3 regions of the Streptomyces sp. NPDC058291 genome follow, and region 2 is predicted to be linked to each of the others. Evidence: riboswitches for the same ligand, from Rfam matches in the RefSeq annotation. Region 2 holds a riboswitch; each other region holds the start of a gene.
What was found. Region 2 has a riboswitch for thiamine pyrophosphate ahead of thiO (glycine oxidase ThiO). Riboswitches for the same ligand answer to the same signal wherever they lie in the genome.
Positions count from the first base shown of each region.

Region 1: another riboswitch for thiamine pyrophosphate. It lies ahead of ACFVYK_RS20915 (thiamine ABC transporter substrate binding subunit); the one in region 2 lies ahead of thiO (glycine oxidase ThiO).
Region 3: another riboswitch for thiamine pyrophosphate. It lies ahead of thiC (phosphomethylpyrimidine synthase ThiC); the one in region 2 lies ahead of thiO (glycine oxidase ThiO).

Region 1 is NZ_JBHVYK010000040.1:7,743-17,969, reverse strand. It holds gene frr (ribosome recycling factor) at 1-257, shown strand, start outside; gene ACFVYK_RS20930 (phosphatidate cytidylyltransferase) at 257-1,453, shown strand; gene ACFVYK_RS20925 (SRPBCC family protein) at 1,599-2,048, shown strand; gene rlmN (23S rRNA (adenine(2503)-C(2))-methyltransferase RlmN) at 2,935-4,041, shown strand; TPP riboswitch at 4,064-4,172, shown strand; gene ACFVYK_RS20915 (thiamine ABC transporter substrate binding subunit) at 4,251-5,333, shown strand; gene ACFVYK_RS20910 (ABC transporter permease) at 5,309-6,979, shown strand; gene ACFVYK_RS20905 (ABC transporter ATP-binding protein) at 6,979-8,001, shown strand; gene ACFVYK_RS20900 (maleylpyruvate isomerase N-terminal domain-containing protein) at 8,025-8,861, shown strand; gene ACFVYK_RS20895 (LAETG motif-containing sortase-dependent surface protein) at 8,916-9,653, opposite strand; gene ACFVYK_RS20890 (LOG family protein) at 9,817-10,227, opposite strand, start outside.
Region 2 is NZ_JBHVYK010000065.1:31,675-41,901, forward strand. It holds gene ACFVYK_RS27535 (phytoene desaturase family protein) at 1-1,451, shown strand, start outside; gene ACFVYK_RS27540 (hypothetical protein) at 1,512-2,540, opposite strand; gene metF (methylenetetrahydrofolate reductase [NAD(P)H]) at 2,597-3,520, opposite strand; gene thiE (thiamine phosphate synthase) at 3,729-4,376, opposite strand; gene ACFVYK_RS27555 (Rv2175c family DNA-binding protein) at 4,455-4,820, opposite strand; gene ACFVYK_RS27560 (NAD(P)/FAD-dependent oxidoreductase) at 4,887-6,128, opposite strand; gene ACFVYK_RS27565 (hypothetical protein) at 6,161-6,532, opposite strand; TPP riboswitch at 6,585-6,696, shown strand; gene thiO (glycine oxidase ThiO) at 6,694-7,860, shown strand; gene thiS (sulfur carrier protein ThiS) at 7,869-8,069, shown strand; gene ACFVYK_RS27580 (thiazole synthase) at 8,073-8,867, shown strand; gene pknB (Stk1 family PASTA domain-containing Ser/Thr kinase) at 8,981-10,227, shown strand, end outside.
Region 3 is NZ_JBHVYK010000062.1:8,502-18,728, reverse strand. It holds gene ACFVYK_RS26895 (metallophosphoesterase) at 487-1,572, shown strand; gene ACFVYK_RS26890 (hypothetical protein) at 1,878-2,744, shown strand; gene ACFVYK_RS26885 (VWA domain-containing protein) at 2,999-4,471, opposite strand; gene thiC (phosphomethylpyrimidine synthase ThiC) at 4,681-6,507, opposite strand; TPP riboswitch at 6,500-6,687, opposite strand; gene ACFVYK_RS26875 (YibE/F family protein) at 7,101-8,633, shown strand; gene ACFVYK_RS26870 (SsgA family sporulation/cell division regulator) at 8,825-9,271, opposite strand; gene ACFVYK_RS26865 (IclR family transcriptional regulator) at 9,372-10,109, opposite strand.

The sequences.
Region 1 (10,227 bases), on a different contig from region 2:
TGTTCCCCGAGCTGACCGAGGAGCGCCGCCGCGACTACATCAAGGTCGCCAAGAGCAAGGGCGAGGACGCCAAGGTGTCCATCCGCGCGGTCCGCCGCAAGGCCAAGGACGCGATCGACAAGCTGATCAAGGACGGCGAGGTCGGCGAGGACGAGGGCCGCCGTGCGGAGAAGGAGCTCGACGACACCACCGCGAAGTACGTCGCCCAGGTGGACGAGCTCCTGAAGCACAAGGAATCGGAGCTCCTCGAGGTCTGATGAACGACTCTTCCTGGGGTTCACCGCCACAAGCCGGGTCGCGGGCCGGGTACTGGGAGCCCGCCGACCCGGGGCTCGCCCAGGGGGCCGCCCCGGCGGGTCCCGCGTACGATGCGCCTGAGGCGCAGCAGACTCGCCCCATGCCCATCGTCCCCGACGTACCCGCACACGGCGGAAACCAGGATGACGACCGGGGGGCCGCTCGGCTGGGCGGTCCCCTGTTCCCAGACGAGAGCCACGGCCACGCGCCCTACGGCGGCGAGCCCCACGGCCGCGCCGCTCACGGCGACGACACCTCGACGGCACAGCCCCCTGCGGCGATGCCGCAGAATCCGGAGCCCATGCCCGACGCCCCTCACCCGGCGCCCGCGCCCCAGAAGAAGAGCGCGGGCCGAGACCTGGGCGCGGCCATAGGAGTCGGCGTCGGGCTCGGCGCGGTCATCGTCGCGTCGTTGTTCGTCGTCAAGGCCGTGTTCGTCGGCGTGATAGCGGTGGCCGTCGTCGTCGGCCTGTGGGAGCTCACCAGCAGGCTGCAGGAGCGCAAGGGCATCAGGGCGCCGCTCGTGCCGCTCGCGGTCGGCGGCGCGGCGATGGTCGTCGCCGGGTACGTCCGGGGCCCCGAGGGCGCCTGGGTCGCCATGGCCCTCACCGCGCTCGCGGTGCTGGTCTGGCGGATGACGGAACCGCCCGAGGGCTACCTCAAGGACGTCACGGCCGGCGTCTTCGCCGCCTTCTACGTCCCGTTCCTGGCGACGTTCGTCGCCCTGATGCTGACCGCCGACGACGGCGCCCTCCGCGTCCTGACGTTCCTGCTGCTGACGGTCGTCAGCGACACCGGCGCCTACGCGGTGGGCTGGCGCTTCGGCAAGACCAAGCTCGCCCCGCGCATCAGCCCGGGCAAGACCCGCGAGGGTCTGCTGGGCGCGGTGTCGTTCGCGATGGTCGCCGGCGCGCTGTGCATGCAGTTCCTCATCGACGACGGCGTCTGGTGGCAGGGGCTGGTGCTCGGCTTCGCCGTCGCGGCCAGCGCCACGCTCGGCGACCTCGGTGAGTCCATGATCAAGCGGGACCTGGGCATCAAGGACATGGGCACCCTGCTCCCGGGCCACGGCGGCATCATGGACCGGCTGGACAGCCTGCTGCCGACGGCACCGGTGGTCTGGGCCCTGTTCGTCCTGTTCGTGGGGTCCGGCTGACCCGCGCGCGGCACCCCGGCTCCTGCGGGCCCTCGTCCTGATCGACCGGGACGGGGGCCCGCTGCCGTGGTCGTCAGCCCGGGCCGGTGGGACGATTCTGGTGAAGGCCGCACAGGGGGGATCGCCCTGAAAGGGGGCGGGCTGTATGTCCGACTTCCATGAATCGATCGACGTCGACGCCACTCCCGACGATGTATGGGCCTATGTCACCGACCCCTCCCACCTGCCCGAGTGGCAGGCGAGCGCGGTGTCGGCGGAGCAACTCGGCCCCGAGCCGGCCGGTGTCGGCTCCCAGGTGCGGGTCACACGGCACATCGGCAGCCGGGACATGCCGATGACCATGGAGTACACCCACTACGACCCGCCGCACTCCTGGACCCTGCAGGGCGTCGACGGCCCGGTGCGCGGCCACTTCCACGGCGAGATCCTCCCGATCGACGACGGCCGCCGCTCCCGCGTGATCATGGATCTCGACTTCGAGGGCAAGGGCATGGGCAAGATCCTCGTGCCCCTCGTCGTCCGCCGCCAGGTCCGCAAGGAGTTCCCGGTGAACGAGCGACTGCTGAAGGACCGTCTGGAGCACCGGACGGTATGACACCCGCAGGCGGCTGGGCCGCGGCGACGAGAAGATCCCGGTGAGCCCCGGACGCGGCCCGGTGAGCCCCGGACGCGGCCCGGTCGGCCCCGGACGCGGCCCCGGCCGTCTGGTGCGCCCGACCGGCCATGGCCTGAGTGCGACGCCGACCGCGTGATCATGTGCAGGCTCTGGATCGTCCGCGCCGTCGGCGGTACCTTCCCACCATGACCGACAATCGAAAGGGCAATGCCGCGTAGGCGCCCGTCTGCCGTGCGGGACGACCTCCCCGTGCGCGTCTCCCGCCCGTGCCCCCGCCGCCCGTGTCCGCCGATCGACAGGCTGTCCGGGGCATGCGCGGCCCACATCCGCAGGCTGGAAATCAGGCGTTTCTGGCCAGGCGACACAGCCAGAGCCTTTCGGCACTGGGCCGCCTTGGCACACGGCCCGCTCAAGAGGTTGGCTGATCCCTCCACTTCCACCAGGTGTGGCATCCCCGAGTGCGGTTGTGATCCGGGCCACTCCCGCGATCACCTTGAAGCGATCATGCGTGCCTTGCCCAGGAAGTCGGCACGAGAGCTACGCGCGCTGGTCCAGGATCTCGACGCCAAGATCCTCGGACGAGCCCGAGTCGTCCGTGCCCCTTCGCCCGACGTCCCGTGGTGGCGCGATCAGCTCTGAGGACCCGCCGATGGCGCCCGTGCCTCATCCGTTCCCGAGCGTGCGGGGAGCCGCGGGCGACCACGGTGGCAAGCCGGCCCCGAGCAGCGCAACGACCCCACGCGCCCCGGGCCGCCCCTGGGCCGTGCGATGCCGGCCGGCGCCCCAGACGGCACCGACGGGGTGACCACCCCCACCCCGCTCCCGGCCTGGGGCCCCGGCGATGATCTGCCACACTGGACGTGTTATGCCTGCACCCGGAGAACTCACTTTCGTCGCCCCCCGCGGAGCCAAGAAGCCGCCGCGGCATCTCGCCGACCTCTCGCCCGCCGAGCGGAAGGAGGTCGTGGCGGAGATCGGGGAGAAGCCCTTTCGTGCCAAGCAGCTCTCGCAGCACTACTTCGCCCGGTACGCGCACGACCCGGCGGAGTGGACCGACATCCCGGCCGGCTCCCGCGAGAAGCTGCGTGAGGCGCTGCTGCCGGATCTGATGTCGGTCGTCCGGCATCTGTCGACGGACCAGGGGACCACCCGTAAGACCCTGTGGCGGCTGTTCGACGGCACGCTCGTGGAGTCCGTGCTGATGCGGTACCCGGACCGGGTGACCATGTGCATCAGCTCGCAGGCGGGATGCGGGATGAACTGCCCGTTCTGCGCCACCGGACAGGCGGGGCTCGACCGGAATCTGTCCACCGCCGAGATCGTGCACCAGATCGTCGACGGGATGCGGGCGCTGCGCGACGGCGAGGTGCCCGGCGGGCCCGCGCGGCTGTCCAACATCGTCTTCATGGGGATGGGCGAGCCGCTCGCCAACTACAACCGCGTCGTCGGCGCCATCCGCGCGCTGACCGATCCGGCGCCGGACGGGCTCGGGCTGTCGCAGCGCGGGATCACCGTGTCGACGGTCGGGCTGGTGCCGGCCATCCGCCGGTTCTCCGACGAGGGCTTCAAGTGCCGGCTCGCGATCTCCCTGCACGCTCCCGACGACGAGCTGCGCGACACCCTCGTCCCCGTGAACACGCGGTGGAAGGTGCGCGAGGTGCTGGACGCCGGGTTCGAGTACACCGAGCGGTCGGGTCGTCGGCTGTCCATCGAGTACGCGCTGATCCGGGACATCAACGACCAGGCGTGGCGTGGCGACCGGCTCGGCCGGCTGCTGCGCGGCAAGCCCGTGCACGTCAACCTCATCCCGCTGAACCCGACGCCGGGCTCGAAGTGGACGGCGTCCCGGCCGGAGGACGAGAAGGCCTTCGTCGAGGCGATCGCCGCGCACGGGGTGCCCGTGACCGTGCGGGACACCCGTGGCCAGGAGATCGACGGGGCGTGCGGTCAGCTCGCGGCCACCGAGCGGTAGTCTGAGGACCGTACACATCTTCATATTCCGACAGGGGAGCGCCACAGCGCTGAGAGTGCGGCACCCAGGCCCGCAGACCCTCTGAACCTCGCCCAGGTCATTCTGGGTAGGAAGTTCGGTCATCACTCGAGCTGTTGCGCCCTGCCCGGCGTTCCGTGCGGACCCGGGCGGGGCCGCGTCTCTTCCTGGTCAACCCAGGAGGAAAACCAGTGCAGAACAAGACCTTCGTGGCCGTGGCCGTCGGACTCGGCCTGGTCGCTTTGTCCGCGTGCGGGTCGTCGGACGGGAAGGAGACGGCGGGCTCCGCGGGCTCCCGGACCGTCACCCTCGTCAGCCATGACTCCTGGGCCGTGTCCAAGGGCGTGCTCGCCGACTTCGAGAAGCAGTCCGGGTACAAGGTGAAGGTGCTCAAGGACGGCGACGCCGGGCAGGCCGTCAACAAGGCGATCCTCACCAAGGACAACCCGCAGGGCGACGTCTTCTTCGGCGTCGACAACACCCTCCTCTCCCGCGCCCTCGACAACGGGCTGTTCCAGCCGTACGAGGCCAAGGGACTGGCGCAGGTCGGCAGCCAGTACCAGGTGGACGCGGGGAAGCACCGGGTCACGCCCGTCGACTTCGGCGACATCTGCGTCAACTACGACAAGGCGTACTTCGCCGAGCACGAGCTGGCCCCGCCCGCCTCCTTCGACGACCTGGTGAAGCCCGCCTACAAGGACCTCCTCGTCACCGAGAACGCCTCCACCTCCTCGCCCGGGCTCGGCTTCCTGCTCGGCACGGCCGCGCAGTACGGCGACGGGGGCTGGGAGGGCTACTGGAAGAAGCTCAAGGCCAACGGCGTGAAGGTGGTCGACGGCTGGGAGCAGGCCTACAACGAGGAGTTCTCCGGTTCCGCCGGGGGCAGGAAGGCGAAGGCCGACCGGCCGCTCGTGGTGTCCTACGCCTCCTCGCCGCCCGCCGAGGTGATCTACGGCGACCCGAAGCCGGCCACCGCGCCGACCGGCGTCGCTTCCGGCACCTGCTTCCGGCAGATCGAGTTCGCGGGGCTGCTGGACAACGCGGCCGACAGCGAGGGCGGCAAGGCGCTGATCGACTTCCTGATCAGCAAGAGGTTCCAGCAGGACATGCCCCTCAACATGTTCGTGTATCCGGTGGTGAAGGGGGCGGCCGTCCCCGCCGAGTTCACCGCGTACGGGCCCGCCGCCGCGCACCCCGAGACCATGGACCCGGCGAAGATCGCCGACAACCGTGACGACTGGGTCAAGTCATGGACCTCGCTCGTACTGAAGTGACCGGGCGCGGGGCCCGCGCGGGGAGCGCGGCGCGGCTCGGTCTCCTGGCCTTGCCCGTCGCGTTCTTCGCGGTCTTCTTCGCCTACCCGGTCGCGGCCATCGTCGCCCGGGGGCTCCACGTCGACGGCTCGTGGCGCTTCGGGCGGCTGTGGGACGTGCTCGGGCAGTCCGACGTCCGCCACGTGCTGTGGTTCACCGCCTGGCAGGCGCTCGCCTCCACCGCGCTCACGCTGCTGGTGGCGCTGCCGGGCGCCTACGTGTTCGCGCGCCTGGACTTCCCGGGCAAGCAGGTGCTGCGCGCCGTCGTCACCGTGCCGTTCGTGCTGCCCACGGTGGTCGTCGGCACCGCGTTCCTCGCACTCGTCGGGCGCGGCGGGCTGCTCGACGAGCTGTGGGGCGTCCGCCTCGACACCACCGTGTGGGCGATCCTGCTCGCGCACGTCTTCTTCAACTACGCGGTCGTCGTGCGCACGGTGGGCGGGCTGTGGGCGCAGCTCGACCCGCGGCAGGAGGAGGCGGCGCGGATGCTGGGCGCGTCCCGGCTGCGGGCCTGGCGCACGGTGACCCTGCCGGCGCTTGGGCCGGCCGTCGCCGCGGCCGCGCTGATGGTCTTCCTGTTCACCTTCACCTCCTTCGGCGTGGTGCAGATCCTGGGCGGCCCGACCTTCTCCACCCTCGAAGTGGAGATCTACCGGCAGACCTCCGAGATCTTCGACCTGTCCACGGCGGCCGTCCTCACGATCGTCCAGTTCGCGGCCGTCGGCGCGATCCTCGCCGTGCACGCCTGGGCGGTGCGGCGGCGGGAGACCGCGCTGCGGCTGGTGGACGCGGCGGGCACGGCGCGTCGGCCGCGCGGGACCGCGCAGTGGGCGCTGCTGGCCGGGGTGCTCGCGAGCATCGCCGTCCTGCTGGTCCTGCCGCTCGCGGTGCTCGTGCAGCGCTCGCTGGACGCGCCCGGCCTCGCCTACTACCGCGCGTTGACCGGCGACGACGGCAACGTGTTCCTGGTCCCGCCGATCGACGCGATCGGCAACTCGCTGGAGTACGCCGTCGCCGCGACCGCGATCGCCGTGGCTGTCGGCGGGCTCGCCGCGGCCGCGCTCACCCGCAGGGACGCCGGACGGCTGGTCCGCGGCTTCGACGCGCTGCTGATGCTGCCGCTGGGCGTCTCCGCGGTGACCGTGGGCTTCGGGTTCCTCATCGCGCTCGACGAGCCGCCGCTGGACCTGCGCGGCACCTGGATCCTGGTGCCGCTGGCGCAGGCTCTGGTCGGCGTCCCCTTCGTCGTGCGGACCATGCTGCCGGTGCTGCGGGCGGTGGACCATCGGCTGCGGGAGGCGGCGGCCGTGCTCGGTGCGTCGCCCTGGCGGGTGTGGCGCGAGGTCGACCTGCCGATGGTGCGGCGGGCGCTGCTGGTCGCGGCCGGGTTCGCCTTCGCGGTGTCGCTGGGGGAGTTCGGGGCGACGGTGTTCATCGCGAGGCCCGACAACCCGACGCTGCCGGTGGCCGTGGCGCGGCTGCTGGGGCGGGCCGGGGAGCTCAACTACGGCCAGGCGATGGCGCTTTCGACGATTCTGATGGTGGTGTGCGCGGTGGCCCTGCTGGTGCTGGAGCGGCTGAGGACCGACGGGACGGGGGAGTTCTGATGCAGCTGCTCGAACTGGAGCGGGCCACCGTGCGGTTCGGCGGGCGGGCCGTGCTGGACGCGGTCGATCTCGCGGTCGCCGAGCACGAGGTGGTGTGCGTGCTCGGGCCCAGCGGGAGCGGCAAGTCGACGCTGCTGCGGGCCGTGGCCGGTCTGCAGCCCCTGGACTCCGGGCGGGTCCGGCTCGACGGGCGCGATCAGGCGGGGGTGCCCGCGCACCGGCGGGAGCTCGGGCTGATGTTCCAGGACCACCAGCTGTTCCCGCAGCGCGACGTCGGCGGCAACGTGGCCTTCGGGCTGCGGATGCACGGCATGGTCGGGCAGCGGCAGGGCGAGCGGGTGAGGGAGCTGCTCGACCTCGTCGGGCTGCCGGGCGCGGCCGGGCGGGCCGTGGCCTCCCTCTCCGGCGGTGAGCAGCAGCGGGTGGCGCTGGCCAGGGCCCTCGCGCCGCGCCCCCGGCTGCTGATGCTCGACGAGCCGCTCGGCCAGCTCGACCGGTCGCTGCGCGAGCGGCTGGTCGTCGAACTGCGGGAGCTGTTCGGCCGGTTGGGGACGACCGTGCTGGCCGTGACCCATGACCAGGGCGAGGCGTTCGCGCTGGCCGACCGGGTCGTGGTGATGCGGGACGGCCGGATCGCCCAGTCCGGTACGCCGCTGGAGGTGTGGCAGCGGCCGGCGGACGCCTTCGTGGCCCGCTTCCTCGGCTTCGACAACGTGGTGGCGGCCACGGTCACGGGGGAGGTGGCGGTCACGCCGTGGGGCAAGGCCCCGGTGCCGGCCGGGTCCGGTCAGGGGGCGCGCACCCTGCTCGTCCGGCCGGCCGGCGTGCGCCTGGGGGACGCGGAGGACGGTCTGCGCTGCACGGTCGCCGGCCGCACCTTCCGGGGCACGCATGTCGCCCTGCACCTCCAGCCGGAGGGCGCGCCGAGGCTGGAGGCGGCGTGCGCGCTGCGCGACGCGCCGGAGGTCGGAAGCGCGGTGGGGGTGTCCTTCGATCCGGCCGACATCGTGGTGCTGGACTGAGCCGGGGCCCTAGGGTCTTGCGCATGACTGTTCTCACGCATGAGCGGTATTGCGACGAAATCGCCCACCAGGTGGGCGAGTTGAGGACCGTGGTGACCTCTGGGGCGGACCTGGCGGCGACCGTGCCCACCTGTCCCGACTGGTCGCTGGAACAGCTCGTGCGGCATCTGGGCGGCGCCCTGCGCTGGGTCGACGCGCTCGTGCGGACACGGGCGCAGGAGAACATCCCGGACGAGCGGATCGCGTTGCTCGGCGGACCGGACGCCGAGGGCGACCCGGCCGCGCTCGACGCCTGGCTCGCGCAGAGCGCCGAACTGGTCGTCGGCGCGCTGCGCGAGGCCGGCCCGGACACGAAGGTCTGGGGCTGGGCCGGCGTGTTCGACAGCGGCTTCTGGGCGCGCCGGATGACTCATGAGATCACCGTGCACCGCGCCGACGCCGCGCTCGCCGCCGGACTGCCCTACGCGGTGGCGCCCGACGTGGCCGCCGACGCCGTGGACGAGTGGCTGGAGCTCGTGCGGTGGGTGCAGCGCAACGAGCCGCAGCCGGCGGCCGGGGACCTGCCGGCCGCCGACCGCACCATCCAGCTGCACGCCACGGACGCGCCGGCCGAGCCGGACGCCGGACGAGGCGGGGTGACGGTTCCCCCGGGCGAGGCGTGGGGACGGGTGATCGAGCTCACCGAGCAGGGCGTCGTCCGGCGCCCCGGCCATGAGGAGACGGCGGTCACCCTGCGCGGCCCGCTCACGTCCGTGCTGCTCGCCTTCTACGGCCGGCTGCCGCTGGACAGCCCCGGGCTGGAGGTCCTCGGCGAGCGCGAGGTGCTGGAGTCCTGGCTGGCGAAGACGGAGTTCGGCTGAGGGCCTGGCCCGAGGCCGTCCGCGTGCTCGCTGGGCGTCGGTCGGCCGTGCGGGTCAGCGCTGGCTGGATCCGCGGCGGCGCATCCCGAAGAACACCGCGCCGCCGCCGACGGCGACCAGGGCGGCCGCGATGCCGACGATCAGACCGGTGTTGGAGTTGGCGCCGGTCTCGGCGAGGTTGGACTCCTGGGCCGCGGGCGACGGGGCGTTGCTCGCGGGGGCCGGGACCGGGGCCGCGGCGCTGCCGCTCGCCGAGTCGGACGGGGGCGCCGACGGGGTGGCCGTCTCGGCCGGCGCAGCGGTCTGCGACGGGGTCGAGGACGGGGTCGAGGACGGCGTCGAGGACGGGGTGGTGGTCGGGGTCGTCGTGTCCTCGGCCTTGCAGGCCTCGGACGGGGTGGTCACGTTCGGGGCGATGTCCGCGTCGACGAACGTCTTCTTGCCCTTGACGGCCAGGACGTGGACCCGGTAAACGGCGTTCGGCTCCCAGTCCTCGGCGAAGGAGACGGTGACGCCCTTCTTCGAGCCGGTGACCGTCTGTTCCGTGCCGACCTGCCGGAGGTCGGCGCCGTTGTTCTCGAGGAAGACGGTGATGACGGCCGGGACGCGGGTGGCGTCCTTGTCGGTGACGGTGATGACGCCCTTCGTGCCGTCACAGGCGGCAGCGGCGGAGAACTCGGTGATGTCGCAGGCCAGCGCGGTGCCGGCGGCGCTGAGCGCGAGGGCCGCGGAGGCGGCGGTGACTCCGAGCAGGCGCACCGAACGGGCGGCGGTACGGCGGGAAAGGGACACGTTTGTCCTTTACGGGAAGCGCAACTGCGGGGGGTGGAGGGGGAGATGGCGCCCCCGGGTGAGCCGAGTGCGTCACCATCCCCAGCAGGCTCACAGGTCTATAAGCGTTTCATAAGAAGTGTCAATGCGGCGACCCCTCTGAGTGGTTGGCTTTACGAGCTTATTAACCAGCGAGACGTTTCAGCGCCTCCGGCGCCTCCTCGATCCGGTCAACCAGGGCGATACGGGACTCCATCGACCGCTCCCGGGCCAGCGAGCGCAGCAGCGGCCAGGCCGGGAGGCGTTCCGTCCAGTGCGCGCGGTTCACGAGCACCATCGGCGTCGGCTCGCCTCGCGACTCGTAGTAGTTGGGCGTCGCGTTGTCGAAGATCTCCTGGACGGTCCCGGCGGCGCCCGGCAGGAACACCACGCCCGCCGTGCAGCGGGCCAACAGGCCGTCCTCGCGGGTGGCGTTGGAGAAGTACTTGGCGATGTGCGCGGCGAACGGGTTGGGCGGCTCGTGGCCGTAGAACCAGGTGGGGACGGCGACCGAGGGGCCGCCGCCGGGCCAGTTCGCGCGGACCTCGAACGCGGC
Region 2 (10,227 bases):
GCGCCGGGATGGGCGCGCTGACGGCGGCCGCCCGGCTGGCCGTGGCGGGCCACCGGGTGACGGTGTACGAGCGGACGCCGACGTACGGCGGTGCGGTGCGCCGCTTCGAGCGGGACGGGTTCGCGTTCGACACCGGCCCGGCTCTGCTCCCCCTGCCAGCCGTCTACCGCGACCTGTTCGTGAAGACCGGCAAGGAGCCGCTGGAGGCGTGCGTCGACCTGGTCCAGGTGGACCCGTCGGCGCGGCACGTGTTCGCGGACGGCGCCGAGGTGTCCCTGCCGAACGCCTCGCGCGCGGGGGTCGTCTCCGCACTGGACGAAGCGCTCGGGGCGCGGGCCGGGCAGGTCTGGGGCGACTTCCTGGTGCGCGCCCGCGAGGCATGGGACCGCACCCGGCGCCCGCTCCTGGAGGAGCCGCTGTGGCCGAACTGGTCGGTCCTGGCCGAGCGCGAGCCCTACCCGGCGGTGCCCCACAAGCGCCTGCTGCGCACCCGCCGGGCGACCACCCTGGCCGAGGTGGGCGCCTGGGAGCTGCGCGATCCCCGGCTCGCCGCCCTGCTGGAGGGCCACGCGCTCGCGCACGGCCTGGACCCCCGGGTCACCCCGGCCAGCGCGGCCGTCCTGCCCTACATGGAGCACGCCTTCGGCACGTGGCACGTGCGCGGGGGGATGCGTGAGCTGGCCCGCGCGGTGTACGAGCGCTGTCTGGCCCGCCGGGTCGAGTTCGTCTTCGGCGCCGAGGTCGCGCGGATCCTGGTCAAGGACGGGCGGGCCGCGGGCGTGGAGCTCGCCGACGGCACGGTGGCGGAGGCGGACGTCGTTCTGGCGCCGGGCGACTTCGCGGGCCTTCCCGCCCGGGGCGAGGGCGAGGTCGCGCCGCAGCGCGGCCTGCCCAGCCGACTGACCGTGCTGCTGGCGCTGCGCGGACCCCGGCCGCGGGGCGAGGCGCACCGGACGGTGGTGCACGCGCAGGACCGGGAGGCGGAGCTGGAGTGCCTCTTCGGTCCGACGCCGTCGGTGCCGGAGCGGCCGACGGTCACGGTGCTGCGGCCCGACGACGCCCGGCTGGCGCCCGACGGCGACCATGAGGCGGTCACGCTCAGTGCCGTGGTCCCCGCCGGGGCGGAGCCGACCGAGGCGAACGTGGAGGCGCTGCTGGCCGTCGCCGAGCGGGCCGTGCCCGCACTGCGCGAGCGCGTCCTGTGGCACGAGGCGCGCACGCCCGCCGACATCGCGCGGGAGACCGGCGCGGCGGGCGGGGCGGTCCCCGCGCCGGCGCTGGCCGCCGCCGGGGGGCGGCTGCTGCATCCCGCCAACTCCACAGGCCTGCAGGGGCTGTTCACCGTCGGGGGCTGGTCGCACCCGGGCGGCGGACTGCCGCATGCGGGCATGTCGGGCACCCTGGTGTCCGGACTGATCGTGGAGGGACCGGAGTTCCGCGGCTCGCGATGAGGCCGTGACGGCCCGTCGGGCACAGCGCCGGGCGGGCCGGCGCCGGGACGAACGCGGCCGTCAGAACCGATACTGCTCGTCGTAGCCGTTGCCCTGGCCGGGCTGCTGCCCGTCGCCCTGGTACGGGTACTGCTGCTCGGGCGGGAGGTCGCCGCCCAACGGGTCGTCGGTGTTGCGCTGCTGCGGGACCCAGACCCCGCCGGCCGGGGTCTCCCCGTAGCCGCCGGCTCCGTACTGGTCCTGGCCGTAGGCCTGTTGACCGTACTGCTGCTCGCCGTAGCCGGCGTCGTAGGAGCCGCCGCCGTAGGTCTGGGTGCCGATGTAGGGGTCGGAGTAGGCGGCGTACTGCTGCTCGCCCGTCGCGTCGTAGCCGTACTGCTGCTGGTGGTACCCGGCGTAGGTGTCGTAGCCGTAGTTCTGGTCAGCGCCCTGTGCGGCCGTGGCGTACTGGTCCTGGGGCCGGCCCTGGGACTGGTTCTGGCCGGGCGCGCCCGCGTACGAGCCGTCGCTGTATATGCCGTAGGAGCCGGTGTCGTCGGGCAGGGGCTGCGGCTCGTAGACGGACGTGGTCTCGGCGGCCGTCGGGTCGTAGGCGCGGGACGCGGGGGTGAAGACGTCGTCGCGGTCGAAGTCGTCGTCGCCGTAGCCGCGTTCGCCGCCGAAGGCGGTCTTGTCCTGGCCGAACGTCACGTCGTCGCCGTCGTAGGACGAGCCGGGTCCGAAGCCGGCCTCGGCCGGTTCCGGGCCGGAGATCTCCGGCGTGGGGTCCTTGCGTTCGGCCTTGCCGCGGCGGCGCTTGGCGACGGGCGCGTCGTCACCGTCCGTGTCCGTGTCCGCGCGGCGGAAGGCCCAGCCCTCGGCGAAGCCGCGGCGGAACGAGAGGGTGACGTAGGTCTGGCCGACCGCGAAGGCGACCGCGCCCAGCGCGATGACGACGACCGACGGGATCAGGACGCCGAGGACGACGCCGAGGAAGCCGACGAAGGCCAGCAGCCGCCAGCGCAGCCGCGCCTTGTACTGCAGCAGCACCTCGCCGAGCAGCCACAGCGCGACGACGCCGAATGCGATGTAGAGGACCGTCCAGCCCATGTACGCCCCTCTCCCGGTGGCCGCTACGCAGTGTGTCGTATGTGGGTGCGACCGGTCTAGGCCTGCGGCGGATGGTGCAGGCCCAGGTTCTCGTAGATTTCCAGCGTCGCCGTGGAGTTGTTGAGCGTGATGAAGTGCAGTCCGGGCACTCCCTCGGCCAGCAGCCGAGCGCAGAACTCCGTGGCGAAGTCGATGCCAATGGAGCGTACAGCGGCCGGATCGTCTTTGGCTGTGAGGATCCGCTCTTTCAGGGCGGCCGGGAAGCGGGCGTTGCTGAGCTTGGGCAGGCGTTCGAGCATCTTCACGCTCGTCACCGGAAGGATCTCCGGGATGACCGGAGTCACACAGCCGGCCGCCGCGACCCGGTCGCGCAGCCGCAGGTACGACTCGGGCTCGAAGAACATCTGCGTGATGGCATAGTCGGCCCCGGCCCGGCACTTGTCGACGAAGTGCGACACGTCCGTGTCCCAGGCGTCGGAGCGCGGGTGCATCTCGGGGAAGGCGGCGACGCCCACGCAGAAGTCGCCGGACTCCTTGATGAGCCGGACCAGCTCGGCGGCGTACGTCAGGCCCTGCGGGTGCGGCACCCAGGGGCCCATCGGGTCGCCGGGCGGGTCGCCGCGCACGGCCAGCATGTTGCGGATGCCGGCGTCGGCGTACTGGCCGATGATGTTGCGCAGCTCGGCGACGGAGTGGTCCACGGCGGTCAGGTGCGCGACCGGCGTGAGGGTGGTGTCGACGACGATCTGCTGGGTCTCCTTGACCGTGGTGGCCCGGGTGGAGCCGCCGGCGCCGTACGTCACGGAGACGAAGTCGGGGGCGACCGCCTCGACCCTGCGCAGGGCGTCCCACAGGCTCCGCTCACCCTTCGGCGTCTTCGGCGCGTAGAACTCGAACGAGTACGTCGTCTTGCCGGTCGCCAGGATGTCGCGCACGGTGCGGGCACGGTCCGTCCTGGTGGATGCGGTTCCTAGGGCCATACCGGCAGGTTAGCCAGGGGTGGGCGGTCCCCCAACCGGATGCGGGATATTTGCCCGGATTGTCGAGTTGTTGTCCACCCCTTGGACAATCGTACGAGGACGGCACGACCGGCGGACCGGAAGACCGGACCCAGACGGCGGCCCGGAGGCGGGGCGCGACCGGCCGGGGAGCGGTCGGCGAGCGAACGGCGCCCCGACAGCGACCGGGCTACGCCTCGCTCAGCCGCTTGGCGAACTCAGCCGCCGCGGCGCCCGGATCGTCCGCCTGCGTGATCGCCCGCACCACGACGACGCGGCGGGCGCCGGCCGCCAGCACCTCGTCGAGGTTGCCGAGGTCGATGCCGCCGATGGCGAACCAGGGACGGTCGGCGCCGAGTGACGCCGTGTGCCGCACCAGGTCGAGGCCGGGCGCGTGGCGGCCGGGCTTGGTGGGGGTGGGCCAGCAGGGGCCGGTGCAGAAGTAGTCCACGCCTTCCTGGACGGCGGCGGCTTCCGCCTCCGCCGCCGAGTGCGTGGAGCGGCCGACGAGGACGCCGTCGCCGAGGATCGCGCGGGCTGCGGGGACGGGCAGATCGCCCTGGCCGAGGTGGAGGACGTCGGCGCCGGCGGCGTGGGCCACGTCCGCGCGGTCGTTGACCGCGAGCAGCTTGCCGTGCCGCGCGCAGGCGTCCGCGAACACCCGCAGGTGCTCCAGTTCCTCGGCCGCCTCCATGCCCTTGTCCCGCAGCTGGACGATGTCGACGCCGCCCGCGAGGACGGCGTCGAGGAACTCCGGGAGGTCGCCCTGACGGGTGCGGGCGTCCGTGCACAGGTACAGCCGGGCGGCGGACAGGCGTGTGTGGGCGGTGTCGGGCATGCGAATTCCCCCCAGGGTGGCGGCGTACGGGGGCCGACTGCGCCCCCGTACGCCGGATGTCGATGCGAGATCAGCAGGTCAGACGGCGAGCGCCTGGGCGCGGCGCTTCACCTCCGTGCCGCGGTTCTCACTCAGGGCCTGCGCCGGCGTGCCGGGCAGGGAGGGGTCGGGGGTGAAGAGCCATTCCAGCATCTCCTCGTCCGTGAAGCCGTCGTCCCGCAGCAGGGTCAGGGTCCCGGCCAGGCCCTTGACCACCTTGTCGCCGTCGATGAAGGCGGCGGGGATGTGCAGCGCGCGGTTCTCGCCACGGCGCACGGCGATGAGCTGGCCGTCCTTGATCAGCTGTCGGACGCGGATCACGTCGACTTCGAGCATCTCCGCGATGTCGGGCACGGTGAGCCAGGCGGGGACGAGAGCATCGGTCTTTGCGTCAATCTCGGTCACGGGAACAAGCCTGCCATCTGCGACTGACAGTCGGAAGCCGGGCCGGTCCGACCGGGCCTGCCCGGCTCACGCGGTGGCGGCCTTCAGCGGCCTCGCCGGGTCCGCGAGCAGCCGCGGGTTCATGGGCGCGCCCGACTCGATCAGCCGTCTGCCCTGGGCGAGGTCGCGCGGGCGTCCCACCGCCAGCAGGGCGATCAGACGGTCCTCGCGCAGCCAGCAGACCGTCCACGCCGGGCCGGACGGATCGCCGCGCCACACGGTCCCGTCGGCGTCCGCGTGGTGGCCGGCGTACTGGACGAAGCGGCCGAACTGCTCGGACCAGAAGTACGGGACGGGGTCGTAGACGGCGGCGGGTTCGTCGGTGGCCGCGCCGACGATGTTGGCCGCCACCGTGCGCGGTCCCTGGAGCGCGTTGTCCCAGTGATGGACGAGCAGCCGCTCGCCGTACCGGCCGGACGGGAAGGAGGCGCAGTCGCCGACCGCGTACACGTCCGGAACGGAGGCGCGCAGGCCGGCGTCGGCCACGATCTCGCGGTGCGCGCCGAGCTCGACGCCCGAGCCGGCCAGCCAGGCGGTCGCGGGGCGGGCGCCGATGCCGACCACGACCGCGTCGGCGGGCAGGATCGAGCCGTCGTCGAGGACGACCGCGCCGGACTCGACGCGCTCCACCCGCGCGCGGGTGCGCAGGCCGACGCCCGCGTCGGCGTACCAGGCGGCCATCGGGGCGGCGACCTCGGGGGGCAGGGCGCCGGCCAGCGGCCGGTCGGCGGCCTCGACGACGGTGACCTCGCACCCGGCCTCGCGGGCGGCCGTCGCGAACTCCGCGCCGATCCAGCCGGCGCCGACGACCACGACGTCGTGCCGGCCGGCCAGCACGGGCCGCAGGCGTCGGGCGTCGTCCAGGGTGCGCAGCAGGTGCACACCGGGCACGCCGTCCGCGCCCGGCAGTCGGATCGGCTCGGCGCCGGTGGCGAGGACGAGGACGTCGTAGGGGACGGGTCCGCGCGCGGTGTCCAGCTCGTGGTCGGCCGGGCGCAGCCCGAGCACCTCGCGGCCGAGTTCCAGCTCGATGCCGAGGCTGTCGAAGTCGACGTCCAGGGCGGATCCCTCGGCCTTGCCCAGCAGCACGGCCTTGGACAGCGGCGGCCGGTCGTAGGGCTGATGGGGTTCGGCGCCGATCACCGTCACCCGGCCGTCGAAGCCCTGTTCGCGCAGGGCGACCGCGGTCTGCACCCCGGCCATGCCCGCGCCGACGACCACCACGCGGCGCCCGCCCGGCCTGCCTTCTTCCTGCCTCTGCTCGCTCACCTGATCACCTTAGACAGCTGACGATCAGTCAGTCAGCCGTCGTGCTCCGTGACCTGCTCCACACCGTCCGCGATCTGTTCGACGACGCTCGTGCCCCTGCCGGGCCGCGACTCCCACTCCCAGCTCTCGTCGAGGCGCACCCGGCCGTCGGGCAGGTCGACGACCGTGGACACGCAGTGCCCCGAGGACGTCGTCCCGTCGGACGTGAGCTGGACGTACCGGAAGTCGAGCCGGTCTCCTTCCCGGGTACCCACCAGATGCCCCCGTACGACGTCGCCGCCCGCGTAGTCGGCCCAGACCGCGCCGTCCCGTTCGTGGTACGCGAAGCGGGTGCGGGCGCCGACCTGCCCGGGCGCCTGGTCGGCGACGGGGGCGAGGACGAGGCCGTCCAGTGAACGGGCCATGCGCGAAGGCTCCCTTACTGCGGCGTGCGGCGGCGGGCTAGGGTGGCCACCGTAGAGCACTCGCGGGAGCCCGGACGCACCGGGCTGAGAGGGAGGCTGGCGGCCTCCGACCGTACGAACCTGATCCGGGTCATGCCGGCGAAGGGAGGGGCTGGACGCCCATGTCGTCTCCGCGTACGTCAGACGTCCTCGTGATCGGGGGCGGGATCATCGGGCTGGTCACGGCCTGGCGGGCCGCGCAACGCGGTCTGACCACGGCGGTGGTGGACCCCGAGCCGGGCGGCGGGGCCGCCCAGGTGGCCGCCGGGATGCTGGCCGCCGTCACCGAACTGCACCACGGCGAGCAGACGCTGCTCGGCCTCAATCTGGCCTCGGCCCGGCGCTATCCGGATTTCGCGGCCGAGCTCACGGAGCTGACCGGGCAGGACCTCGGTTACCGGCGGTGCGGCACGCTCGCGGTCGCGCTGGACGCCGACGACCGGGCCCATCTGCGCGAACTGCACGCGCTGCAACGGCGGTCGGGGCTGGATTCGGAGTGGCTGTCGGGGCGGGAGTGTCGGCGTCTGGAGCCGATGCTGGCGCCGGGGGTGCGCGGCGGGCTGCGGGTGGACGGCGATCACCAGGTCGACCCGCGGCGGCTGGCCGGGGCCCTGGTGAGCGCGTGCGAGCGGGCCGGCGTGGTCTTCCGCCGGGTCTGGGCGGAGCGGCTGTCGGTGGCGGGCGAGCGGGCCACGGGGGTGATCACCCGCGACGGCGCGACCCTGGCGGCGGGGCAGGTGGTGCTCGCCGGGGGCAGCCTGAGCGGGCGGCTCGCGGGGGTGCCGCAGGACGTCGTGCCGCCCGTGCGGCCGGTGAAGGGGCAGGTGCTGCGGCTGACCGTGCCGCGGTCCTACGCGCCGTTCCTGAGCCGGACCGTGCGGGCCGTGGTGCGCGGCAGCCAGGTCTATCTCGTGCCGCGGGAGAACGGCGAGCTGGTGGTGGGCGCGACCAGCGAGGAGCTGGGCTGGGACACGACGGTGACGGCCGGGGGCGTCTACGAGCTGCTGCGCGACGCCCACGAGCTGGTCCCGGGGATCACCGAGCTGCCGCTCACCGAGACGCGCGCGGGGCTGCGTCCCGCCTCCCCGGACAACGCGCCGCTGCTCGGGCCGACCGGACTGTCCGGGCTGGTGCTGGCCACCGGGCACCACCGCAACGGCGTGCTGCTGACGCCGGTGACCGGCGACGTCATGGCGCATGTCCTGGCCACCGGGCAACTCCCGGACGAGGCCCGCCCCTTCACGCCCCGGCGCTTCGGCGTCGCCGCACTCTCGGAGCAGCCCGCATGAGCACCCCGCTGAACGTGTCCGTCAACGGCGAGCTTCGGGAGTTCGCTCCCGGCACCGCTCTGGACAGCGTCGTCCGGTCCCTGACGCCGGCGCCCTGCGGGGTGGCCGCCGCGCTCAACGAGACCGTCGTCCCGCGCGCGCAGTGGCCGTCCACGTCACTGGCCGACGGCGACCGGGTGGAAGTCCTCACCGCCGTGCAGGGAGGCTGAGCCATGGCCGACGACGCCTTCGTCCTCGGGGGGACGGCCTTCTCGTCCCGGCTGATCATGGGCACGGGGGGCGCGCCCAGCCTGGAGGTGCTCGAACGGGCGCTGGTCGCGTCCGGGACCGAGCTGACGACGGTCGCGATGCGCAGGGTGGACCCCTCGGTGCACGGCTCGGTGCTGTCGGTGCTGGAACGGCTGGGCATCCGGGTGCTGCCGAACACGGCCGGGTGCTTCACCGCCGGCGAGGCCGTGCTGACGGCGCGGCTGGCCAGGGAGGCGCTCGGAACGGACCTGGTGAAGCTGGAGGTCATCGCCGACGAGCGGACGCTGCTGCCGGATCCGGTCGAGCTGCTGGACGCGGCGGAGACGCTGGTGGACGACGGGTTCACGGTGCTGCCCTACACCAACGACGATCCCGTGCTGGCGCGCAAGCTGGAGGACGTCGGGTGCGCCGCGGTCATGCCGCTGGGGTCCCCGATCGGTTCCGGCCTGGGCATCCGCAACCCGCACAACTTCCAGCTCATCGTGGAGCACGCGCGCGTGCCGGTGATCCTGGACGCGGGCGCCGGCACCGCGTCGGACGTGGCGCTGGCGATGGAGCTGGGGTGCGCGGGTGTGATGCTGGCGTCGGCGGTCACGCGGGCGCGCGATCCCGAACGGATGGCGTGCGCCATGCGGGCCGGCGTCGAGGCGGGACGGCTGGCCCGGCTGGCGGGCCGCATCCCGCGCCGCTGGTTCGCGCAGGCGTCGTCCCCCGCCGAGGGCCTGGCGGCGCTCGACCCGGAGCGCCCCGCGTTCTGACCCCCTTGCGGTGACGTCCGCGTCCTGCGACTCGCGTCACAGGTCGGCTGCAGTAGGGCTGCGATCCCGGCGGGACCGGCGAGGTGTCAGCGGCGGCTCGTACACTCACCTGCGTGGACACGACCCTTCAGGACCCTCTGGTCGGGCAGGTGCTCGACGGCCGGTATCGCGTCGAGGCGCGGATCGCGGTCGGCGGGATGGCCACGGTCTACCGGGCCGTGGACACCCGCCTCGACCGCGTGCTCGCGCTCAAGGTGATGCATCCGGGGCTCGCCGCCGACGGGGCGTTCGTCGAGCGGTTCATCCGGGAGGCGAAGTCCGTCGCCCGGCTCGCCCACCCGAATGTCGTCCAGGTGTTCGATCAGGGTACGGACGGGTCGTACGTCTACCTCGCCATGGAGTACATCGCCGGCTGCACGCTGCGCGACGTGCTGCGCGAGCGCGGGGCGCTGCAGCCCAGGGCCGCGCTCGACATCCTGGAGCCCGTGCTCGCGGCGCTGGGCGCCGCCCACCGGGCCGGGTTCGTGCACCGGGACATGAAGCCCGAGAACGTGCTGATAGGGGACGACGGACGGGTCAAGGTCGCCGACTTCGGGCTCGTGCGCTCCGTGGACACCGTCACCAGCACCACCGGCGCGGTGCTCGGCACCGTCGCCTATCTCGCCCCCGAACAGATCGATCGGCCCGGCGCGGCCGATCCGCGGGTCGACGTCTACGCGTGCGGGGTCGTGCTCTACGAGATGCTCACCGGCGAGAAGCCGCACGACGGCGACTCCCCCGCGATCGTGCTCTACAAGCACCTCCACGAGGACGTTCCGCCGCCCTCGGCCGCCGTCCCGGGCCTGCCGCTCGTACTGGACGAGCTGGTCGTCGCCGCCACCGCCCGCACGCCCGACGCCCGGTCCCCCGACGCCGTCGCGCTGCTGGGCGAGGCGCGCAAGGCGCGCGCCGCGCTCAGCGAGGAGCAGCTGGACGCGCTGCCCCCGCTGGCCGTATCCGCCGGGCACGACATCACCGACGACCGCACCAGCGTGATCCCGCGCTCGCTCACCGTGCCCCGGCCGCTGCCCGTGGACGGGGACGACGAGGGCGGGGCCGAGGTCCAGCGCACCTCCCGGTTCCAGAGCCCGCCGCCGCTGCCGCCCCGGCGCCGCTCCCTGCGGCCCCGGCGCAGCATGCTCGCGCTCGTCACCGTCGTGCTGCTGGTGCTCGGTGTGGGGGCGGGCGTCTGGTACATCAACTCCGGCCAGTTCACCAAGGTCCCGGCGGTGCTGACGCAGAAGGAGGCCCAGGCCAGGCAGCGGCTGGAGGCGGCCGGGCTGAAGGTGGGCCGGGTCGAGCACCGCCACAGCGACACCGT
Region 3 (10,227 bases), on a different contig from region 2:
GGGTTCGGGTTCACGTCCGGGTTCGGGGTCACGTCCGGGGCCGGGTTCGGCGGCGTTCGTCACCGGCGGCGTTCGTCAACGTAGGTGGGCGAGTGGCGCGTATGGGCGATTTCCGTTCCGCCTCCCGGCCGGGAATCGGCGCCCCCGGCTCCCGCTCGCGGCCGCCGTCCACCGTCTGCGGTCCACAGCCCGCAGGCCCGCAGGCCCCGGAAGGGGGACCGCCGCAGAGCACCGTTTGTCCCGGCGGAGCCTGTCGTGGAGGTGGGGCGCGGGCAGGGGCGCGGTGTGTTCCCTGTGAGTTCCGACTGCCGAAGCCCGGTCCAATCGGGGCGAAAGCCGCGATGAACTGGAGCCTTGCTCCGATTCACCACCCCTGGGTCATCACACGGCACGATCCGCATTCCTATGATGGGCGCACGGCACCGCGGGCCGCTGCGACCAAGCAGCCCGAAGGGTGCAGATGCGGCGCGATGGTGGAGGGGTCTGATGACTCAGGGGGCCGGTCAGGGACCCGAGGTGGAGCGGACGGCGACGTTGCGCGACTTCCGGGTGCCCGCGTACGTCAACGAGACCGGTCCGTACGACCACGGCACACAGCCCGGCGACGCGGCGCCGCCCCTCGACGAGCCGCTGGAGCATCCCGACGGCTACACGCCCACCCAGCGCGATTTGCCCGTCATCAACCGCCGCGGCGACACCCTCCAGGTGGCCGTGGACCCGGCGACCGCGCAGGCTCCGCTGCCCGCGACCGGCCCTGGCCCGCTCTTCGTCGTCGGCGACGTGCACGGTTACCTCGACGAACTGGTGGCCGCACTGCAGGAGAAGGGCCTGATCGACGACGCCGGCAACTGGTGCGCGGGCACCGCCCGGCTGTGGTTCCTCGGCGACTTCACCGACCGCGGGCCGGACGGCATCGGCGTCATCGACCTCGTCATGCGGCTGTCCGCCGAGGCCGCCGCCGCCGGCGGATACTGCAAAGCCCTCATGGGCAACCACGAACTGCTGCTGCTCGGGGCCAAGCGCTTCGGCGACACGCCCGTCAACTCCGGCGCCGGCACCGCCACCTTCCAGGCGGCCTGGCTGCTCAACGGCGGCCAGAAGTACGACATGGACCGTCTCCAGGATCACCACCTTCAGTGGATGGCCCGGCTCGACGCCGTCGAGGAGGTCGACGGTCATCTGCTCGTCCACTCCGACACCACCGCCTACCTCGACTACGGCGACTCGATCGAGGCCGTCAACGACACCGTCCGCGAAACGATCACGCGCAACGACGCGGACGAGGTGTGGGACCTGTTCCGCAAGTTCACCAAGCGCTTCTCGTTCCGCGACGAAGGGGGCGCCGCCGCCGTCCGCTCCCTGCTCGATACGTACGGCGGCACCCGCATCGTTCACGGGCACAGCCCGATTCCCTATCTGCTCGGCGAGGTCGGCTCCGAGGAGGACGAGGACAGCGGCGGCCCCCACGTCTCGGGCCCGCACGTCTATGCGGACGGACTGGCCATCGCGATGGACGGGGGCGTGACGATGGCCGGCAAACTGCTGGTCCAGCAACTTCCCCTGGACGTCTGAGCGTTCCGGCAAGGCTCGCCGGCGGCCCCTCGGGGTCTTTCTCGGACCTTCGCGGGGCCTCCTCGGGAGCTATCTCGGGAGCCCTTCTCGGTGGCTTCAGGGTTTTCCCAGGGTCTTCTCGACGACCGACGCGCCTCGTTCCGGGATCACTCGCGACACCCGAGGCCGGGGGCCAATTTCGGCAAACCCCCTGTCACCCCATGCCGTCGCCGCTCTACCATCGGCTTATCCGTAGCAGGCTCCCCTCCGTTTCTGCCCGACGGCTCGTTGGCATGCGAGCCCCAAGCCCTACGGAGCATCGGGGGATGCACATGAACAGCGTTCCGCAGCACCTGCACAGCGAGGACCGCCAAGAGTACGAGCGGATCCTCGAAGAGGCGCTGCGCTCCGCCCCACACCACCCGGACCTCGTCGCTGTGGGACAGCGGCTCAACTCCGAGCAACTGCGCACCATGGCGCTCAACGCCTCCGCGCTCATAGCGGTGGCCGCGGCGGCCGAGTACCAGCACTACGTGAAAGTCCGCGAGGAACTGCGCCACCCCGCGCCGTCGACCGCGACGGCCACGCCCGAGTCCGCTCCCGTCGAGCCGGGCGCGGCCACGATGGACCTGACCACGACCATGGGTGATGCGGCCGAGGCCGCCGGGGCGGGCGCCGTCGCCGCCGTCCTCACCCCCGTACTCGCCGGAACCGCGGCGGTGATCTTCCTTCTGGTCGGGTACGTCCTCAGGGCACTCGCCCCCGAACAGGGGTTCGCCCGGACCATGGTCGCGGCCGGCTGGGCGTTCGGTGCGGTCGCCGCCGCCGCGATCCTCGTCGCCACCGTCGCTCTGCTGCTCACCGCCCTGCGCAACCGGCCCTCTCTGGAGGCCGGGCCGTACGGCGAGCTGAACGAGGAGGTCAGCCGGGCCAAGGAAGCCTGGCGCGAAGCCCTGCTCGAACGCGGCATCCTGCCGTTCCTCCGGGAGGCTCTCGCGGATCCCGGCACGGCGACCGCCCTGGACACCGAACCCAACCCACCGGCTCCCACCGGTCGCCTCCCGAAGATCGGTTACGGCCGCCCGGGCTTCAGCAGCCCCGACGACGGCCGCTCCACCGGTCCTCGTCCGAGCTTCAGCAGCCCCGACTACTCGAGCCCCGATTTCGGCGGCCCGGAACACCACCCGGAATAGGCACCACTGCGACACAGGCCGGAGGAGGGCGGGCCGTACCGCGCCGCGTCGGGCCGGATGGGGCTGAATTGGGCCGGCCCGTATTGCGCCGGGTCGGCTCGGGCCGGACGGGGCCCGCGCTGCACCGGTCCTGAACCTGTCGGCCAGGGGCCCGCGCTGCTTCCGGTCCTGAACCTGTCGGCCTGGGCACATCGGCTCCGCCCGCACCGGCCCGGGGCCCCTCCCTGCGGGCTTCCGTGCGGCCCGGCGTCTCATCAGAGGATGCCGGCCCGCGTCGCCGCCTTGATCCAGTCGGGGAACTCGGACAAGAGCCGGTCATAGAGCTCCTGGTCGGGGACAGTGCTGATGTCGTCCACCGCGAAGAATCCCACGTTGTCGACGCGCCGCCCGGGCAGCGTATCGAACCGCTCCAGCACCCCGTAGTCGGATCGCCCGAGCCCCACGAACTGCCAGAAGATCGGCTCCTCGACCGCAGCCCTCAGCTCCCGCTCGATCGCCGCGTCGCGGTAGACCCCGCCGTCGGAGAAGAACAGCACCAAGGTCGGAGCGCTCGCCGGATTCTCTCGCACATAGGCTCTGACCTGGGCGATCGCCTTCTGCTCCTCGTTCTGGATGCCGACCGTGCGCATGTCGACCTGCCCGGGCTCCAGCCCCTTGCGGGGCTTCTTGGACCGACGGAAGAGACTCATCTCACCCACCCGCACATGCAGCCGCAGCCACTCGGGGAGTTCACCCAGGCGCAGGTCGGGCAGACGCGCGGCCTCACTGGCGAACGTCCAGGCCTGCATCTCACCGTCGTCGTCGAGCTGGGCCGCCACCGCAGCCATCCGCTCCACGACGTCCGCCACCACGCCCTTGGAGTACAGGAACGACATGGACCCGGAGGCGTCGAGGACCAGCAGGATGCGCGCGCTGATGCCGGTCGCCCCGCGCTTGCTGAGGCTGACGGCGACCTGCTCCTTCCGCAACGACAGCCGCTTGCGCATGTCGACGGGAAGCCGCTCCTCGCCCTTCGTCAGACGAGGCTCTGAAAACGGACCCGCCGCGGTCGACTCCGGGCGGACGACCGAAGGCGGCGCCGGACGGACGGCCGGGGGCGATTGCGGGCGGCTGGGCAGCGGCACGTCCGCACGGGCGGGTGTCGGCGACCCGGGCTGAACGGGCGACACAGGCGGAACGGTCGTCGCGTCCGGTTCCTCGTCGACCGTGATCCCGAAGTCGATGGCCAGTCCCGCCAGTCCGGAGGCGTACCCCTGTCCGACCGCGCGGAACTTCCACCGGCCTTCGCGCTGGTACAACTCACCCCCGATGAACGCCGTCTCCGTGCCGGCCTGCATGTCGAAGCGAGCCATCTCATACCCACCGCCCGTACCGAACAGCCGCAGCATCAAACCGGTCACCTGCCCGAAGGTGCCGCCGTCGGCGGACGCGCACAGCACCACCCGGGTGATCGCCCCCTCCAGCGAGCGGAGATCGACGTCGACGGCATCGGTGATGACGCCGGCGGCACGACGCTTGCCGACGTGCCGCACGGCGCCGGACGCATGCAGCGGCTGGTTGTAGAAGACGAAGTCCCCGTCGTTGCGGACCCGCCCGTCGTCGGTCAACAGCAACGCCGAGACGTCGATGTCCGGCCCGCCGACGCCCTCGGCCCAGCTGAGTTCGACCCGGACATCCGGTGAGTCGACCGGCAGATTGGCACTCTTGCTCATGGATCGCGCTGTCATGGAGGCAAGTCTGCCGAGTCGACGTCCGACTTCAATGAACGAACAAGCACGTCACCTGTACCCGTTGATCCGTCCATCGGCCCCCTCGGTAGGTGCTTCGTTCGGTTCCCCCGTCAGCTCCCCCAGCACTGCCGGTTCGGGGATGCGCCCGAACCGACAGCACCGACGGCACCGACGAGGATCGACGAGGATCGATCAGGACCGTCCGGTCAGTCGGCCAGCGGCAGGTACACCCGGTTCCCGTTCGCGGCGAACTCCTTCGATTTCGCCAGCATCCCCTCGGCGATCTCGTCGGCCGAGGCGCCCTCTGTGGCCCCGGCGCCGAACCGCTCCGTGATGCTCTGGCTGATCTTCATCGAGCAGAACTTCGGCCCGCACATCGAGCAGAAGTGCGCCGTCTTCGCGGGCTCGGCCGGCAGCGTCTCGTCGTGGAACTCCCGTGCTGTGTCCGGGTCGAGAGCAAGGTTGAACTGGTCCTCCCAGCGGAACTCGAACCGCGCGTCGGACAGCGCGTCGTCCCATTCCTGCGCACCGGGGTGGCCCTTGGCGAGGTCGGCTGCGTGGGCGGCGATCTTGTAGGTGATGACGCCGGTCTTGACGTCGTCGCGGTTGGGCAGGCCCAGGTGTTCCTTGGGCGTGACGTAGCAGAGCATGGCCGTGCCCCACCAGGCGATCATCGCGGCGCCGATGCCGGAGGTGATGTGGTCGTACGCCGGCGCGACGTCCGTGGTCAGCGGGCCGAGCGTATAGAACGGAGCTTCATCACAGATCTCCTGCTGAAGGTCGATGTTCTCCTTGATCTTGTGCATCGGGACATGGCCCGGGCCTTCGATCATCGTCTGTACGTGAAAACGCTTGGCGATCGTGTTGAGTTCCCCGAGCGTCCTCAACTCAGCGAACTGGGCCTCGTCGTTGGCGTCCGCGATCGACCCCGGACGCAGGCCGTCACCGAGCGAGTAGGTGACGTCGTAGGCGGCGAGAATCTCGCAGAGTTCCTCGAAGTTCTCGTACAGGAAGGACTCCTTGTGGTGCGCCAGGCACCAGGCCGCCATGATCGAGCCGCCGCGCGAGACGATGCCGGTCTTGCGGTTGGCCGTGAGCGGGACGTACGCAAGACGGACTCCGGCGTGGACCGTCATGTAGTCGACGCCCTGTTCGGCCTGCTCGACGACCGTGTCCTTGTAGATCTCCCAGGTCAGCTCTTCGGCGCGACCGTCGACCTTCTCCAGCGCCTGGTACAGCGGCACCGTGCCGATGGGGACGGGGGAGTTGCGCAGCACCCACTCGCGAGTGGTGTGGATGTTGCGTCCGGTGGACAGGTCCATGACCGTGTCGGCGCCCCACCGGGTCGCCCAGGTCATCTTCTCGACCTCCTCCTCGATGGAGGAGGTCACGGCCGAGTTGCCGATGTTGGCGTTGACCTTCACCAGGAACCGCTTGCCGATGATCATCGGCTCGATCTCCGGGTGATTGACGTTGGCCGGCAGCACCGCACGGCCTGTTGCGATCTCCTCGCGGACCACTTCGGGAGAGACGTTCTCCCGGATGGCCACGAACTCCATCTCGGGCGTGATCTCCCCCTGGCGCGCATAGGCGAGCTGGGTGACCGCCTTGCCGTCCCGGCTGCGGCGCGGGAGCCGCGGCCGGCCGGGAAAGACTGCGTCGAGGTTGCGCAGACCACCGCGCGGCGCGGTGTGCTTGATGCCGTCGTCCTCGGGGCGGACCGGACGGCCGGCATACTCCTCGGTGTCTCCGCGGCCGATGATCCAGCTCTCACGCAGCGGCGAGAGCCCCCTGCGGACGTCGGTCTCGACGAGAGGATCGGTGTACGGGCCGGACGTGTCGTACAGCGTGACCGACTTCCCGTTGGTGAGGTGCACCTGACGGACCGGCACCCGCAGATCGGGGCGAGTGCCCTCGACGTACCCCTTGTGCCAGCCGATGGACTTCCTGGCCTCCGCATCGGCGACGTCGACCGCGTTCTCGCTGGTCGCGTCCTGCATGGAGGCAGGCGTGCGTGCGTCCTTCTTGGTCATGAGACCTACTCCCTACGCCGGCATTACCCGGTAACAGGTTCGGCGGTCGACGCAGCGGCTACCGTCTGCCGACGTTTCCTGTGAAACCTCACTCGCCGTGAGACGTTCCACGTGAAACATCGCGAAAACGGAGGTCAGCGCCCTCTCAGCCCGGTGCTCCGAGCTCCCGCGTGTGCAAAAGTGCCTCCACGCTAGCGTCAATTCGGGCGCGGTGAACAGAGGGCCCCCTTCGTTCTTGCGATGATCGGTCGGTGACCACGACACCCCATCCCCCGCTTCCGCCCGAGCCGCGCCGTCGGTCGGGTACCGGAAACGGCCCCGCCGACGGTCCCGGTCCCGCGCAGGAGCCGGGGTATGCGGGAGGACTGGGCGGCCTGGCCCGCGGTCGAGCCCCCGGTCATCAGGGCCCGGCCTCCGGGCCCGACCGCGCCCCTGCCCCTGCTGGTCCCGGCCCTGAGCCCGAACGCGGGTACGGGTACGGATACGGCAGCGGCAGGCATGGCGATGGTGGCGGTGACAGCCACGAGAGCCGTCATGGGTACGCATACGGTCCCGGTCCCAGCACCGGCACCGGCGGCGGCACCGGTCAGGGCATGGGATCCGGGGGCGGGCACGGGGCCGGTTACGGCGGTGCACATGACCCCGGCCACGGCGAGGAGCAGCATGCCCAGGAGCGCAGCGACGGGCGCGGGCCCGGTCAGGGCGAGGGGCAAAGGCCCGCGCACGAAGAGGGCCACGGGCATGCCCACGGCCACAGCCACAGTCACGGCCCGGCCGCGCCCGTCTCCCGGCACCTGCGCAAGGTCATCGCTGCCATCCTCATCCCGTTCGGCGCCGCGGTGCTGGTCGGGCTCGTGGTGCTGTGGCCCGGCGGCGCCCCGGCGCACGAACGCACCGGGGTCGGCTTCGATCGGCAGACTCAACAGGCCACGGTCACCAAGGTCGTGAGCGTGAGCTGCGCCTCGGTGAACGCCTCGGGCGACACTCCGACCGGCGACACCTCCACAGCCGAGGGCTCCTCGGCGCAGCAGCAGGCGAGCGGCATCTGCAAGAGGGCCACGATCCGGGTGGACACCGGCCACGACAAGGGCCGTACGTTCGCCGAGATCATCCAGCCGGACCAGACCCGGCAGTTGGACCAGGGCGAGAAGGTGGTGGTCGCCTACGAGCCTTCGGCGCCGAGGGAGCTGCAGTACTCGGTCACCGACGTGAACCGCCGCATCCCGATGTCGGTGCTGGCCATCGTCTTCGCCGTGGCCGTCGTGATCGTCGGGCGGCTTCGGGGCGTGATGGCGCTGGTCGCGCTGGCCATCAGCTTCCTGGTGCTGAACTTCTTCGTGTTGCCGGCGATCCTGCAGGGCTCGAACCCGTTGGTGGTGGCCGTGGTGGGGGCGAGCGCCATCATGCTGATCGCGCTCTATCTGTGTCACGGTCTGTCGGCCCGCACCTCCGTCGCGGTACTCGGCACGCTCGTCTCCCTGCTGCTCATCGGCGTCCTCGGCTCGGTCTTCATCGACTGGGCGTCCCTGACCGGCAACACGGACGACAACACCGGCCTGATCCATGGCCTGTATCCGTCCATCGACATGAGCGGCCTGCTGCTCGCCGGCGTCATCATCGGCTCGCTCGGGGTCCTCGACGACGTGACGGTCACGCAGACGTCAGCGGTCTGGGAACTGCACGAGGCCAATCCGTCGATGGGCCGACGCGGGCTCTACCGGGCCGGCATCCGCATCGGCCGCGACCACATCGCCTCGGTGGTCAACACGCTCGTCCTCGCCTACGCCGGCGCCGCCCTGCCGCTGTTGCTGCTCTTCTCGATCGCGCAGAGCAGTGTGGGCGCCGTCGCCAACAGTGAGCTGGTGGCGGAGGAGATCGTGCGCACGCTCGTGGGGTCGATCGGCCTGGTGGCCTCGGTGCCGGTGACGACACTTCTGGCCGCTCTCGTGGTCTCCGCCGATCGTCCGGGAACCGACGCGGCGGCCGTGGCGGCTCCGAAGGCGCCTGCCGCGGGTGCGCTGGGTCCGGTGAGTTCCGCGGACCCGGTGGGTGCTGGGGCTTCGGTGGCTGCGCCGACCGGTCCGGCGCCGGCCTGGGGCGGCCGGGGCAAGCGCCGCAAACGCTGACCCGGCCGGACCACGCCCAGCCCCCGAATGGGAGCCGGGCGCTCGCCCGACGGACCGGTGGGACCGTGGGAGCGGCGAGTGGCATGCGTGGTGCCGGCGGCACCGGCAACACCGCGGAGAAGCGTTACTGCGCGCCCGCACCCGGTGACGGAGCTCTCCGTTGCCGCTCGCCGCCGCTCGCCGCCACTTAGTCAGCCCGCGCTCTGTTCCTCCGCCAGAATGCGGCCCAGCGCCTCGTCCAGATGCGCGTCGAAGTCGGCGAGCGCCCCCTCCTGCCCCAGAGGCACCAGCTTGTCGGTGCGATCGAGGAAGGCCACCAGAGGGGCCGCCGAGGAGCGGAACACAGCCTGGTCCCCACAGACCTGAAGCCGGATCAGGACCTCTCCGAGCACGTCCGGATCCACGGGCGAGACGCGGACGTCGCCCTCACCGCACGGCCTGCCCACTCCGTCGATGAGCAGTTCTCGACCGAAGGCCCAGGTCACCGGGGCGTCGCCGGGCAAATGGAAGGTGAGCCGCACCGCGTAGGGATCGCACGACTCGTAGCCCAGCTCCACCGGGATGCGGAACGAGAGATCCTCGGACACGAGGAAGCTCATCATGACCTCTGCCTGTACTGCCTGCACGGACTCGCGCATCGCCTAACCCCGTCATTTGCCGTCGATTGGCCGGGAATGAACCTTCTGACACTGCAGGCATCTTGCTGAACGTACACAACAGATCACAAGGAGTGAGTTTTCAGATACTGATAGAGATGGCGAGGGAGCCCAGCAGGCGTCCGACCTCGTTCTGCAGTTGGCGGGCCGCGGCGTGCAGCCGGTCGGCATGATGGGCGGGCAGCGAGATGGCCATCGTCGCCGCCGTGGTGCCCACGGTGATCGGAATGGCGGCGCACACGGTGCCCAGCGCGTACTCCTGTCGTTCGACGACCGGTTCCATGCGCGGCATCCGCTCCAGGCGCCGCAGCAGGGTGTGGTTGTCCCGCACGGTGTACGGGGTGATCGACCGCGCCGCGTAGCGGCTCAGGTGGTCCCGGCGGGCGTCCTCGTCCAGTTGGGAGAGCAGGCACTGGCCGATGGCGTGGGCGTGTCCCGTCTCGCGGAAGTCGGCCCATTCCTCGACCGCCGGGTTGCCCGGGGTGTCGGAGACGCACATGATCTCGATCTCGCCGTCCCGATACCGTGCGTAGTACACGGGGACACCGATCGAATCGCGCCATTGAGCGAGCGTGTCGGCGACGGTGCTGCGACGTTTCTGCGCCGCTCCGCTGCTGCCGAGTCGTTCGGCGGCGTCACCGAGGAAGAACAGACCCTTGTCCCGGCGCAGATAGCCCTCGTGCACAAGAGTGCGCAACAGGTGGTAGGCCGTGGGCAGGGCGAGACCGGTCTCACGGGCCAGTTGCTTCGCCGGGGCTCCGAACTCGTGCTCGGCGACGGTTTCCAGCAGCCGCATGGCGCGCTGCACGGATCCGATCAAGGTGGCCGCCGAGTGGGGCTGCTCGGGGTCGGCCGCGTTCGGCGGGCGCTGGAGCGGAGGTACGAGGGAACGCGGTGGGGTGGGGGGTGCATACGGTTGCGCGGTTGCGGTGTCGACC